DNA from 3 places in the Vibrio sp. R15-SG3-ISO1B genome. Region 3 is predicted to be linked to each of the others. Evidence: predicted binding sites of a transcription regulator. Region 3 holds the regulator's gene; each other region holds the start of a gene.
What was found. Region 3 encodes CRP, which controls carbon source genes, mostly activating them, when cyclic AMP is high. Its sites were predicted from a motif close to TGTGANNNNNNTCACA; they were not measured.

Region 1: ectA (diaminobutyrate acetyltransferase) is a predicted target of CRP. The motif match lies at 1,775-1,790, and genes of this name have one in related genera.
Region 2: AC6R0S_RS17610 (NupC/NupG family nucleoside CNT transporter) is a predicted target of CRP. The motif match lies at 2,608-2,623, and genes of this name have one in related genera.

What each region holds. Positions count from the first base shown of each region.
Region 1 covers NZ_JCBDGG010000010.1:58,526-62,786, reverse strand. The annotation lists gene AC6R0S_RS03400 (nitroreductase family protein) at 1-178, opposite strand, end outside; gene gloA2 (SMU1112c/YaeR family gloxylase I-like metalloprotein) at 413-799, shown strand; gene AC6R0S_RS03390 (tetratricopeptide repeat protein) at 796-1,617, opposite strand; gene ectA (diaminobutyrate acetyltransferase) at 1,890-2,447, shown strand; gene ectB (diaminobutyrate--2-oxoglutarate transaminase) at 2,476-3,741, shown strand; gene AC6R0S_RS03375 (ectoine synthase) at 3,807-4,193, shown strand; gene AC6R0S_RS03370 (aspartate kinase) at 4,255-4,261, shown strand, end outside.
Region 2 covers NZ_JCBDGG010000055.1:56,984-61,244, forward strand. The annotation lists gene AC6R0S_RS17590 (alanine/glycine:cation symporter family protein) at 1-706, shown strand, start outside; gene yaaA (peroxide stress protein YaaA) at 800-1,573, shown strand; gene AC6R0S_RS17600 (DUF5363 family protein) at 1,623-1,790, shown strand; gene AC6R0S_RS17605 (TatD family hydrolase) at 1,790-2,563, shown strand; gene AC6R0S_RS17610 (NupC/NupG family nucleoside CNT transporter) at 2,769-4,031, shown strand.
Region 3 covers NZ_JCBDGG010000041.1:69,080-73,340, reverse strand. The annotation lists partial or broken gene astD (succinylglutamate-semialdehyde dehydrogenase) at 1-489, shown strand, start outside; gene AC6R0S_RS12280 (DUF1338 domain-containing protein) at 609-1,409, shown strand; gene crp (cAMP-activated global transcriptional regulator CRP) at 1,589-2,221, opposite strand; gene AC6R0S_RS12270 (phosphoribulokinase) at 2,479-3,348, opposite strand; gene AC6R0S_RS12265 (YheU family protein) at 3,443-3,655, opposite strand; gene AC6R0S_RS12260 (hydrolase) at 3,710-4,261, opposite strand, start outside.

The sequences.
Region 1 (4,261 bases), on a different contig from region 3:
GCTTCGCTTCGTCAGACTCAACAATGATGAACTTCCAAGGTTGAGAGTTGATTGACGAGGCCGATAAACGCAATGCTTCTTTGATCACCGCCATATCTTCTGCCGAGATACGTTTGCTCGGGTCGTATTTTTTCGCGGTGTAACGAGAGTTCAAATCTTGAATGATTGGGTGAGTCATGTTGGCTCCTAAATTGTCTATGTTGTACTGATGACTAGGGCTGATGTTCACAATGGTCAACCACCACTTGGCCCGCTTATCAAAAGGTTTTCTGCGCTGCGTTGAGGCAGCGAAGCGATGGCGTTACTATAAGCGCGGTCTATGAATGGAAAAAGTGTCATCCTGTCCAATCACTTTGGACGCAATCGTCCATAATCTTTCTAGGACACTGAAAAAAATAAGGAAAAATGACTGATGTCTATCAAAGGGTTCCACCATGTCGCCATTATCTGCTCTGACTATTCGACGTCGAAAGCGTTCTACACTCAGGTGTTAGGATTTGAAGTGATCGCGGAAAACTATCGAGCGGAAAGAGCCTCCTACAAACTGGATTTGGCTTTGCCTGGTGGTGGTCAAATTGAGCTCTTTTCCTTTCCATCACCGCCTGAAAGACCAACCCGACCTGAAGCGCGAGGATTGCGTCATTTAGCCTTTGTGGTGGATGACGTTGAGGCGTACGGGCAATATTTAACAGAGCAAGGGGTAGAGGTGGAACCCATCCGAGTGGATGAGTTCACAGGTAGAGCCTTCACATTCTTTCAAGATCCCGATGGTTTACCGCTGGAAATCTATCAAGCTTAGTGGTGCTCATCGAGGAGCAGGGCATCAAAGCGTGGGTTGCCATGTAGCCCCTCCAAATCCGGCTCCGTATTGATCAATTCTCGAATCGAAGGACTTGATTCAATCGCTAATTCCAAATCCAGAATTGCCTGCTCTTCAATCCCCAAACGAGAGTAGGCACAAGCACGCTGATAGAGTGCAGGGCCATTATTGTTGTCGAGGTTAAGGACACGATTACACAGACTCAACGCCCAGTGGTACTCGCGAATTTCCATCGCTGCATCCGCCTTGTAGGTCAGCGCTTCAAGATCGCCCGGTCGCATGGTCAAGATCTCATCATACACATCAATTCGCTGCTCGGCGGTCGGCATACTTTGCGCTCTTAGCCATAAGTTGTGGATTTCATTGATCTTCTCAATCTCTTTGTTGTTTTCACTGATCACGCGCGTCTTACGTTTTAGATCGCGTTCCAGTGCACTGAATTTCTTCTCGTACTCTTTGGCAATCGCATCGAGTCGCTTGTCGGCCATGTCTTTGGTGTTGTGCTTGAACTCTCGCAGAGATTGCCAACCAACAAAGGCAATCAACGACGCGACACCGGCGATGATGTAGAAAAAGTAGGTCACGGTGACGTTGGCATAGTTGAGGGATTTGTCGGCCACTTCGAGCTCTCGGTCGGTAATTTGAACCACCAAGCGGCGCTCTAAATCTTGTTGGTCTTGGCGCAGAGCTTTGAGCTCATCGAGGATATAGCGCTCCATTAGCGGGCGATCGAGCATCTCGGAGTCGGAGTATTTTTCTTGCTCCGCGAGGGTAGGGAAACTCAGTGAGAGGAGCATGAGAAAACTAATTAGGGTTCGAATCATCGGGGGTTCCAATCGAGTCACTTAAGATAAATATAAGCTTAGTTAATCATAGACGCGCGCGACATGATACTCCGAATGAAATAATTTAGTGCACTAACCATTGTTAAACTTTATGTGCAATTTGGATTTATGTGATTTTAATCACAAAAATGCGGTTGATTCGGCGCCAGATTTGATTTTTGGTGCCCGATTTTGCTCATAATAATGGCGAATTTAATTAGAGTTCAAAGGAAATGTATCTGCACATGATTACGTCAGCGCCCTGGGTTATGTATCCGGAAATTACACAACCCCAACGCCCAACGTGGCGGTTTAGAGAGCCGAGTGATACCGATGGCGACCAGATTTTCCAACTCATCAAAGATTGTCCGCCACTGGATGTTAACTCTTCGTACTGTAACTTTCTTCAGTCTACCCACTTTGCGGACACCTGCATTTTGGTTGAGATTGATGATGAGGTGGCTGGATTTATCTCTGCCTACCGCAAGCCACAACAGCCAGATGTGCTGTTTGTTTGGCAAGTGGCGGTATCGAGCGATCACCGAGGTAAAGGCATCGCTTCGAAAATGTTAGACCGCCTGCTCGCTCGCGACACCTTGTCCGACATCAACGCGATAGAAACGACGATAACAAAGAACAATACGGCGTCGTGGATGTTGTTCGAAAAGCTGGACAAACGTCATGGCAAGCGCGGTGAGATTTCGGTTTTCTTGGACCAAAACACCCATTTTAAAGGGGAGCACGATACTGAGTATTTGTATCGCATCCCACTTTCTCGTGCTCACGCACACTCGTCCCAATAAATAATTGAGGAACCCAAACGGTCTTATTATGGATATTTTTAATAAGCAAGAATCAAAAGTACGTTCATATTCAAACAACTTTCCGGTGGTATTCACCAAAGCCAAAGGTTGCTGGCTAGAAACTGAAGGGGGCGAGCGCTATCTCGATTTCTTAGCCGGTGCGGGCTCATTGAACTATGGCCACAACAACCCGGTACTAAAAATGGCCTTGTTGGAGTACATCGAATCTGATGGCATCACGCATGGTTTAGACATGCACTCCACCGCCAAAGCGGCGTTCCTTGACGCGTTTAATCGCATCATCCTTGCGCCGCGTGAACTCAATTACAAACTGCAGTTTACTGGCCCAACGGGCACAAACGCGGTAGAAGCCGCGCTCAAATTGGCGCGTAAAGTGACAGGACGTAGCTCGATTGTCGCCTTTACCAACGGTTTCCACGGCTGTACTGCTGGGGCACTGGCTGCAACGGGTAACCAGCATCATCGTCAAGAAATGGGCCAAATGCAGAGCCAAGTGACGCGTATTCCGTTTGATGGTTATGCCGATATTGATGGCTTAAAACTGTTTGAAACCATGCTGCAAGATAACTCAAGCGGTATGGACAAACCTGCCGCTGTACTGCTTGAAACCGTACAGGGTGAAGGGGGGTTGAATGTGGCCTCTAACGCTTGGCTACAAAAACTCGACGCACTGTGTAAAGCCAACGGTATTCTCTTGATTGTTGATGATATTCAAGCGGGCTGTGGCCGTACGGGCACCTTCTTTAGTTTCGAACCTGCAGGGATCACCCCAGATATCGTGACGCTCTCGAAGTCGATTGGTGGGTACGGCTTACCGATGGCGGTCGTACTGCTGCGTCCGGAACTGGATATTTGGAAGCCTGGTGAGCACAACGGTACGTTTAGAGGTAACAACCATGCTTTCGTCACCGCAGCGAAAGCGCTTGAGACCTACTGGGCCGATCCACAGTTTGAAGCCCACGTGAAAAACTGCGCCGACAAAGTGACGCAAGTGACTACTCGCAGCTTGAAGCGTCACCCTAACTTGTTTGAGCAAGTGAAAGGTCGCGGCATGATGCAGGGTATTGAGTGTGTCAACGGCGACATTGCCAGCGAGATTGCTAAGCACTGCTTTGAGCTCGGCATGGTGATCGAGACAGCAGGACCTGACGATGAAGTGGTGAAGTTTTTCTGCCCACTGACCATCACAGAAGAAGAATTAGAACAAGGTCTGCGCATCTTTGAAGAGGCGGTTCAACGGGTCGCGGTTAAGCAGTTTAAGCAAGCGTCTTAAGCTCAAAACAACGTCGTACCGACCCCATTCGGTTGGCAGAAAAAGAAAATGAAAAGGAACAGAGAATGATAGTCAGAACCTTAGATGAATGTCGTGATAGTGAACGTCGTATCGCGACGGATAATTGGGAAAGCGTGCGTATGTTGCTCAAAGACGACAACATGGGTTTTTCTTTCCACATCACGACGATTTACGAAGACAGCGAAACGCACATTCACTACAAAAACCACTTGGAGTCTGTCTACTGCATGAGCGGTAAAGGTGAAATTGAAGTCGTCGGTGGTAAGACATACCACATTGAGCCGGGCACATTGTACATCCTCGATAAGCACGATGAGCATTATCTGCGCGCCTACAAAGGGGCCGACATGGTGATGGCCTGTGTCTTCAACCCGCCACTGACAGGCGCAGAAGTGCATGATGAAAAAGGGGTCTATCCCATCGCAGATTAGGGGCAATGAGCAGGAACAACGCACCTAATCCTAACCATTAAATCGAACGAAAGGCGATATTATGACTT
Region 2 (4,261 bases), on a different contig from region 3:
TCTGCAAGAAGCGGCGGCTGGTGGCCTAGGTTATGCGATTGCTCAAGCGATGATCAACGGCATCAAGCGTGGCCTGTTCTCGAACGAAGCGGGTATGGGTTCTGCGCCTAATGCAGCAGCTTCTGCAACGCCTTATCCACCACACCCAGCGTCACAAGGTTACGTGCAAATGTTGGGCGTATTCATGGACACCATTGTGATCTGTTCAGCAACGGTAGCGATCATCTTGATGTCGGGTGAGTACCTAGGTACTGAAACGGCGGTGACAGGTATCGAGCTGACTCAGCGCGCGCTAAGCTCACAAGTGGGTGATTGGGGTGGGATCTTTGTTGCTGTAGCAATCTTCTTCTTCGCGTTTACCTCGATCATTGCAAACTACTCATACGCAGAAACTAACCTGATCTTCCTAGAGCACAATCACAAGGCGGGCCTTGGCCTGTTCCGTATCGTGGTTCTGGGTATGGTGATGTTTGGCTCTGTGGCAGCGCTGCCAGTGGTTTGGGATATGGCCGATGCATCAATGGGCTTAATGGCACTGGTGAACCTAGTAGCGATTATCTTGCTCTCTGGTACTGTGGTTAAGCTAGCAAAAGACTACAATCGTCAGCTTAATGAAGGCAAAGTTCCGACCTTTGATGCCAATGATTTCCCAGAGTTGAAATCTCAGCTTGAAGATGGCATCTGGGATCAAAAAGAAAAGAATTGATAGCTGAATACTATTGAAATGATTCATAAAGCCGTGCAGACATTGCACGGCTTTTTTTGTACCCTAAGGTAAACAATCAATAAGAGTAAAGTCATGTTAATCGTCGTTTCTCCAGCGAAAACCTTAGATTACGAATCACCCTTGGTGACCGAAACCTACACACAGCCTGAGTTAATTGACTACTCCAAGCAGTTGATTGAGGTGTGCCGTAAACTGACGCCAGCCGATGTGGCGAGTTTGATGAAGGTCAGTGACAAAATCGCCGATCTGAACGTTGGCCGCTTCCAAGAGTGGAGCGAGACATTCACACTCGACAATGCCCGCCAAGCGATTTTGGCGTTCAAAGGCGATGTCTATACAGGTCTTGATGCCCAGACACTCACAGAGGCGGATTTCGAGTACGCTCAGCGCCATTTACGTATGCTGTCTGGCCTTTATGGTCTGCTTAAGCCGCTTGACCTGATGCAACCATACCGTCTTGAAATGGGGACTAAGCTTGCCAATGAGAAAGGCACCAACTTGTATCAGTTCTGGGGGAATGTGATTACCGACAAGCTCAATCAAGCGATCACCGAACAAGGGGACAACGTCTTGGTCAACCTAGCCTCCAATGAGTATTTTAAGGCGGTTAAGCAAAAGAACTTGGATGCGCAGGTGATTACGCCGGTGTTTAAAGACTGCAAAAACGGCCAATATAAAGTGATCAGCTTTTATGCCAAAAAAGCGCGCGGCATGATGGCGCGTTTTATTATCGAAAACCGCATCGAGAGTGTCGCGGATTTGACCCAGTTCAACACGGCGGGGTACACCTTTGCTGAGGATGAGTCGAGCGCGACTGAGTTAGTCTTCAAACGTGAAGAGCAGTAGTGAAGGCGAGTGGTCATCGTTGCTAGCATCGGGCAGGGGAGTCATGCACATGTGGAAGAGATTAAAACATTGGCTTGAGCGCTACGACGCTTGGTGCCACTCGATGGGCCTTACTCCTGGGCAAAAGCGCAGTTGCGTGCCGTACCGATCTGAGGATGCAAGGCAGAGCGACGCTGCCACTTCGTCCTCATCACCCACTTCAAAGGCGCAGCAGTAATGCGCCTTTTTGATACTCACTGTCATCTCGATTTTGCCCCATTTAAGGCTCAATTGGGGGCAACATTGCAAGAAGCCAGTGAGCAAGGAGTCGAGCGTTTTCTTGTTCCTGCGATTGGCGAAAGCAATTGGAGCGATCTTATTGCGCTATCTCACCAGCACACGAGCTTGTACGTCAGTTTGGGGTGCCATCCCTATTTTGTTCACACCGACTCATTGATTGAGGTCAGTCGCCTAGAAGCTCAATGTGAGTCGGCAGGCTCAGTGTGTGTCGCGGTCGGAGAGTGCGGCTTAGACGCCATGATCGATGTCGACGCTCTGCGACAAGAAGCGGTGTTTGAGGCGCAGATCAGCGTGGCCAAGAACCTGCGGCGGCCCTTGATTCTTCACGGGCGAAAAACCTATCACCGCTTGTTGCAACTGCTTAAGCAGCACCGTTTTCACTACGGTGGGATTTTGCATGGGTTTTCCGGCAGCTATCAACAAGCGATGCAATTTGTTGAGCACGGTTTCTACATCGGTGTGGGCGGAGTGATTACCTACCCAAGAGCGAATAAGACGCGTCAAGCGGTGACGCAGGTGCCCATCGACCATCTTGTTTTGGAAACCGACGCGCCCGACATGCCGTTGTCAGGGTATCAAGGCCAAGCCAATCATCCTAAGCGTTTACCCCAAGTGTTAACGACATTGGCGCAACTGAAGCAGAGTTGTGAGCAAACGGTTGCGGAAAACGTTTGGAAAAACAGCTTTTTGGCACTGTCTATTTGTGAATGAATTCTAAATAAAATGTGCTTTTTATGATTCCTATGAACTTTAGTTGCGATCTTTGTCACACTTACGAGTGAACGAGTGGTGAATCTTATCAGAAACTGTGAACGCGGCATTACTTTATCGGTGGACGGATGAGTATAATTGCTCGTGCTTTTGAGCTCCATTTTGTAACACGCCAACAAATAACTTAATAAGGAAGTCATAAACTATGAGCCTGTTTATGAGCCTAGTCGGTATGGCAGTTTTGATCGCTATCGCGCTTCTACTGTCTGATAACCGCAAAGCTATCAATCTAAGAACTGTGGGTGGCGCTTTTGCTATCCAATTCATCATCGGTGGTTTCGTTCTGTACGTACCATGGGGTCGTGATCTTCTAGCTGGTTTCTCAGCTGGTGTACAAAACGTGATCGACTACGGTAAAGACGGTACTGGTTTCCTATTCGGCAGCCTAGTTAACTTCTCAGTTGACGGTATCGGTTTCATCTTTGCTTTCCAAGTACTACCGACGCTAATCTTCTTCTCTGCGCTAATTTCTGTACTTTACTACATCGGTGTGATGCAGTGGGTTATCAAGATTCTTGGTGGCGGTCTACAAAAAGCACTGGGTACATCACGTGCCGAGTCTATGTCTGCAGCAGCGAACATTTTCGTAGGTCAAACTGAGGCACCACTTGTGGTTCGTCCGTTTGTACCTAAAATGACTCAGTCTGAGCTATTTGCAGTGATGTGTGGTGGTCTAGCGTCTGTAGCAGGTGGTGTACTTGCTGGTTACGCTTCAATGGGTGTACCTCTAGAGTACCTTGTTGCTGCATCATTCATGGCAGCACCAGGTGGTCTACTGTTCGCTAAAATCATCAAACCTGAAACTGACACGCCAAATGACGATCTAGGCGCGGACATCGACGGTGGTGACGACAAGCCTGCTAACGTTATCGATGCAGCAGCTGGCGGTGCGTCTGTCGGTCTACAGCTTGCGCTTAACGTTGGTGCAATGCTACTTGCGTTCATCGGCCTTATTGCTCTTATCAACGGCATCCTAGGTGGCGTTGGCGGTTGGTTCGGTATGCCTGAACTGACACTAGAAATTCTTCTAGGTTACATCTTCTCACCACTTGCATTCCTAATTGGTGTGCCTTGGGAAGAAGCGACGCTAGCGGGTTCATTCATCGGTCAGAAACTGGTGGTGAACGAATTCGTTGCTTACCTAAACTTCGTTCCTTACGTTGGTGATGCAGCTCAAGTTGTACCAGCAACCGGTGAAGTGATGTCGACTAAGACAGCCGCTATCATCTCGTTCGCGCTATGTGGTTTCGCAAACCTTTCTTCAATTGCGATTCTACTAGGTGGTCTAGGTGGTCTAGCGCCAAACCGTCGTCACGACATCGCTCGTATGGGTGTGAAAGCGGTCGCAGCAGGTACTCTGTCTAACTTGATGGCAGCAACCATCGCTGGCTTCTTCCTATCTTTCTAATTTAAGAAGCGATAGATTATATAGACGCCGTTTTATAAGACCCCGTAGTTGCATAGCTTGCTATGTACTACGGGGTTTTTTCGTTGTTTAAAGGTCTGGAGTGTGTCCAGACAACAAGATTCATAACGTTTGTGCAGTGGATAAAACTCAGCAATCGTTAAGCCGGATCTTTTTTGAGATACAAACCGTTTGCGCTCTGTGTGCGACTACAGTTTTGCGATAAATATCTA
Region 3 (4,261 bases):
TCGAAAGCTGCGGCACACTTTATCCTCAACGCACAGGCGAACTTGCAGAGCCTTGGTGGTGTGAGCTTGGTGGAAGCGAAAGCGGGCGAGGCGGCGTTTGTCACTCCGGGGATTATTGATGTCACGGCCATCGAAGCGCTGCCAGATGAAGAGTATTTTGGCCCGCTGCTGCAAGTGGTGCGTTATCAAGGTCTTGAGCGCGCCGTTGAGCTGGCCAATGACACCCGCTTTGGTCTCTCTGCTGGGCTGGTGTCCACCGATGATGATGAGTGGGCCTACTTTGTTGACCACATTCGTGCAGGGATCGTCAATCGCAACCGCCAATTAACTGGGGCAAGTGGCGATGCGCCGTTTGGCGGACCGGGCGCCTCGGGCAACCTTCGCCCAAGTGCTTACTACGCTGCGGATTATTGCGCTTACCCTATGGCGTCGATGGAAGGCGAGCACACCTTGCTGCCTGAGACGTTAAGCCCGGGTGTAGAACTGTAAGACGCACCTTGGGCTCGCTTGGAGCCCAAGGTGTTCGATTCATTGCTAGGTTTGTGATTAAGCCATTCTTTTAAAGAACCAGCTTTACGATTCAGCTTCACGATTAACATGGAGACGTTATGACGCCTGCTCAACTGTTCGATTTACTGTGGCAAGACTATATTTCCCGTCTATGTCCTCAAGCGGCCAAGGTTCATCAGCTTTTAGAAGAAGATGAGCCGCTGATCAATGACCATATTGCGCTGCGCACCTTTAACATTGCGCCGCTCGGTATCGAGACATTGGCTGCGCCATTTATTGCGCTAGGTTACCAAGCGTGCGGTGACTACCTGTTTGAGAGCAAACACTTGGTCGCCAAGCACTACGAGCACGCCGATCCGACGTTGCCAAAAGTGTTCATCAGTGAGCTGAAAGTCGAAGAGTGCTCAGCGCCGCTGCAACGCATTGTCAGCAAGCTGGTGGCACAAGTGGAGGCATACGCACTGCAAAGCCATGAGTTTTTGTATGCGGGCCGTTTGTGGGATCTCAGCTATGAAGATTTTCAAACCCTCGCCCAAGAGAGTGAGTACGCAGCATGGCTTGCGGCGCACGGCTATGGGGCCAACCATTTCACCGTAAGCGTTAATCAGCTCAAGGCATTTGACGAGGTCGCGGCGGTGAATGAGCACCTGCGCCAAGCGGGCTTTGTCATCAATGAGTCGGGTGGCGAAGTGAAAGGCTCACCAGAGGTACTGCTTGAGCAATCGTCCACCATGGCAGACAAAGTCGAGGTGAGCTTTAGTGACGGTACGCAAGTGATCCCAGGCGGCTTCTACGAATTCGCCAAACGCTATCCGATGAGTAATGGTGAGCTCTACCCAGGGTTTGTCGCGGCGTCAGCGGATAAGATATTTGAGAGTACGGATGGGGGAAGTTCCTAGTGCCTAGTTGCTAGTTCCTAGAGGGGGGCTGGTTAAATGGGTGATGGGTAATAGGTAGTGGGTGATGGGGCTAGGTCCTGGTAAATAAAAAGCCACCGCTGGTAAAACAGGGTGGCTTTCTTAATCTTTAAAGGTTTTCTCTAGGAACTCGTCACTAGGAACTCGCCTCTAATAATCACCTATCTCGTGCCGTAGACGACGATGGTTTTACCGTGGGCGGAGATCAGGTTTTGCTCTTCAAGCATCTTCAAGATACGGCCAACGGTCTCACGTGAACAGCCGACAATCTGACCGATCTCTTGACGCGTGATCTTGATTTGCATGCCGTCTGGGTGCGTCATGGCATCTGGCTGTTTCGCTAGGTTAAGTAGCGTCTGCGCGATGCGGCCTGTCACGTCTAGGAAGGCGAGGTCACCGACTTTTTGGCTCGTCACTTGTAGGCGGCTTGCCATTTGCGCAGATAGACGCATCAGGATGTCAGGGTTGACTTGGATAAGCTGACGGAATTTCTTGAATGAGATCTCTGCAACTTCACAAGGTGATTTAGCGCGAACCCAAGCGGTACGCTCTTGATCTTCTTCAAATAGACCAAGTTCACCGATAAAGTCACCTTGGTTTAGGTAAGAAAGGATCATTTCCTTACCTTCTTCGTCTTTAATCAGTACCGCCACAGAGCCTTTGACGATGTAGTAAAGCGTCTCTGCTTTCTCACCGGCGTGGATCAATGTGCTTTTTGATGGGTACTTATGAATATGACAATGTGACAGGAACCACTCTAATGTTGGATCGGTTTGAGGTTTACCTAGAACCATAATATCTCACTTCCTCTGCAGGGTACGCTTGCCGCTTTCCATTTTTGTCGCGCCAGTAAAAGGCGCGAAGCCTTGAACAAGGCTTTTTAGGATAAGAGCACTTATTCAATGCTGCAAGCCATCTTTGTTTCGGTTACAAATAGTAGCCTTTTTCAAAAGGGATTTCTTGATTTTAATCGTGTCAAGTTGGTGATTGTTTACGCAAAAATGTGCACATGATCACGGTATGACAAGTAAACGGGTCTTAGGACTGATCTCTAGCCAATTTTACCCGTCTCGATAAGCTGCTGTAGGATAGGTCTGACGATGAGCTCCATCGCAAAACTCATCTTACCCCCCGGCACGACAATAGTGTTGTGGCGCGACATGAAAGAGCCATCAATCATAGCGAGCAGGTATGGGAAGTCGACCTGTTTGATGCCGCGCAAGCGGATCACTACAAAGCTTTCATCCAAACTTGGGATGCCTTTAGCGTTAAGTGGGTTGGACGTATCGACGGTCGGCACGCGTTGGAAGTTGATGTGGGTGCGCGAAAATTGCGGGGTAATGTAGTTGAGGTAGTCATCCATCGAGCGGACAATCGAGTCCATTACCGCTTCGCGTGAGTGACCGCGATCGCGCGTGTCACGGACGAATTTTTGAATCCACTCCAAGTTCACAATCGGTACCATGCCAATCAAAAAGTCGACGTGTTGGGCGACGTTGACCTCACCATCCACCACGCCGCCATGCAGTCCTTCGTAGAACAGCACGTCAGAATTTTCCGGCAAATCTTGCCACGGCGTGAAGGTACCCGGCATTTGATTGTAGGGCACGGCTTCATCGAAGGTGTGCAAGTAGCGACGAATTTGCCCTGTGCCTTCATTGCCATACTGCTTAAAAAACTCAGACAGCGCAGGGAAGTCGTTCGCCTGCGGACCAAAGTAGCTGATGTGGCGTCCTTGCTCGCGCGCTTTGCGGATCTCGACATCCATTTCTGGGCGCGTAAAGCGGTGGAAACTGTCCCCTTCCACCCAAGCCGGTTTCACGCGCATCATGTTAAACATTTTGCGAAACGCTTCAGAGGTCGTGGTTGTGCCCGCACCGGAAGAGCCCGTTACGGCAATAATGGGGTGTTTTGCTGACATGACAAACCTTGTCTTATTCCTTGTCAAATGATGACCAATATAGCATGTTCTATTGATTGATCACGGTATGGCGTTTTTTAACGCACTGGAAATATTAAAACTTTGATTTGAGTTGAATATCCACGCTCTCATGCAGCTCTGAATAGACCACCACCGCGTCACCACTCACCAAGCTCTGACGGATCTGGGCGATTTTCTCGTCAAGAGAGATTTCCTGCTCGCCATAGTCCGTCCCTTCACGCAGTACAAATTCACGGATCAGGTTGTCTAGGGTGTCAGGGGCGATCTGTTGCCAAGGGATGATCATAAATACCTCATTCATTTATGATGAAAGTTGAAGGCGGCTATTATGCCGAAAGGGCTAACGATTCGAAACGCTTAGGGATTCATAGTACGCCGGCAACGCCTCTTCCAACCAAAAGCGCGGTTTGATGGCGCTGCCAGTGAGGAACCCGACGTGGCCGCCTTGATCGAACAGGCGGTAGTCGATGTTGTCTGGCAGGACAAATTTCGGGATGACGTCGGGCGTCATAAACGGATCGTCTTTGGCGTGGATGATTTGTGTCGGCAGACGGATCTCTTTCAGGCGACGGATCCCAGAGCAGCGCTGGTAGTAGTCTTGCGCGTCTTTAAAACCGTGGAGGGGAGCTGTGATGAGGTCATCAAACTCCATCAGTTTAGTGACCCGTTTGATGCTTTGATAAGAGAGATCGAGCTCGCCTTTTAACAGATGATGTTTACGCAGCGCGTTTTTCTTAAGTGAGGAGAGCAGGTAGGTTTTGTAGACCTTGGAGAAACCTTGCTCGATCCGCTCGGCGCAGGCCGACAAATCCAAAGGCGCGGAGACGATGGTTGCCGCGTCAAGCAGTGGCTCATCGCGGTAGTCGGCTAAGTAGTTCGCCAACATGTTTCC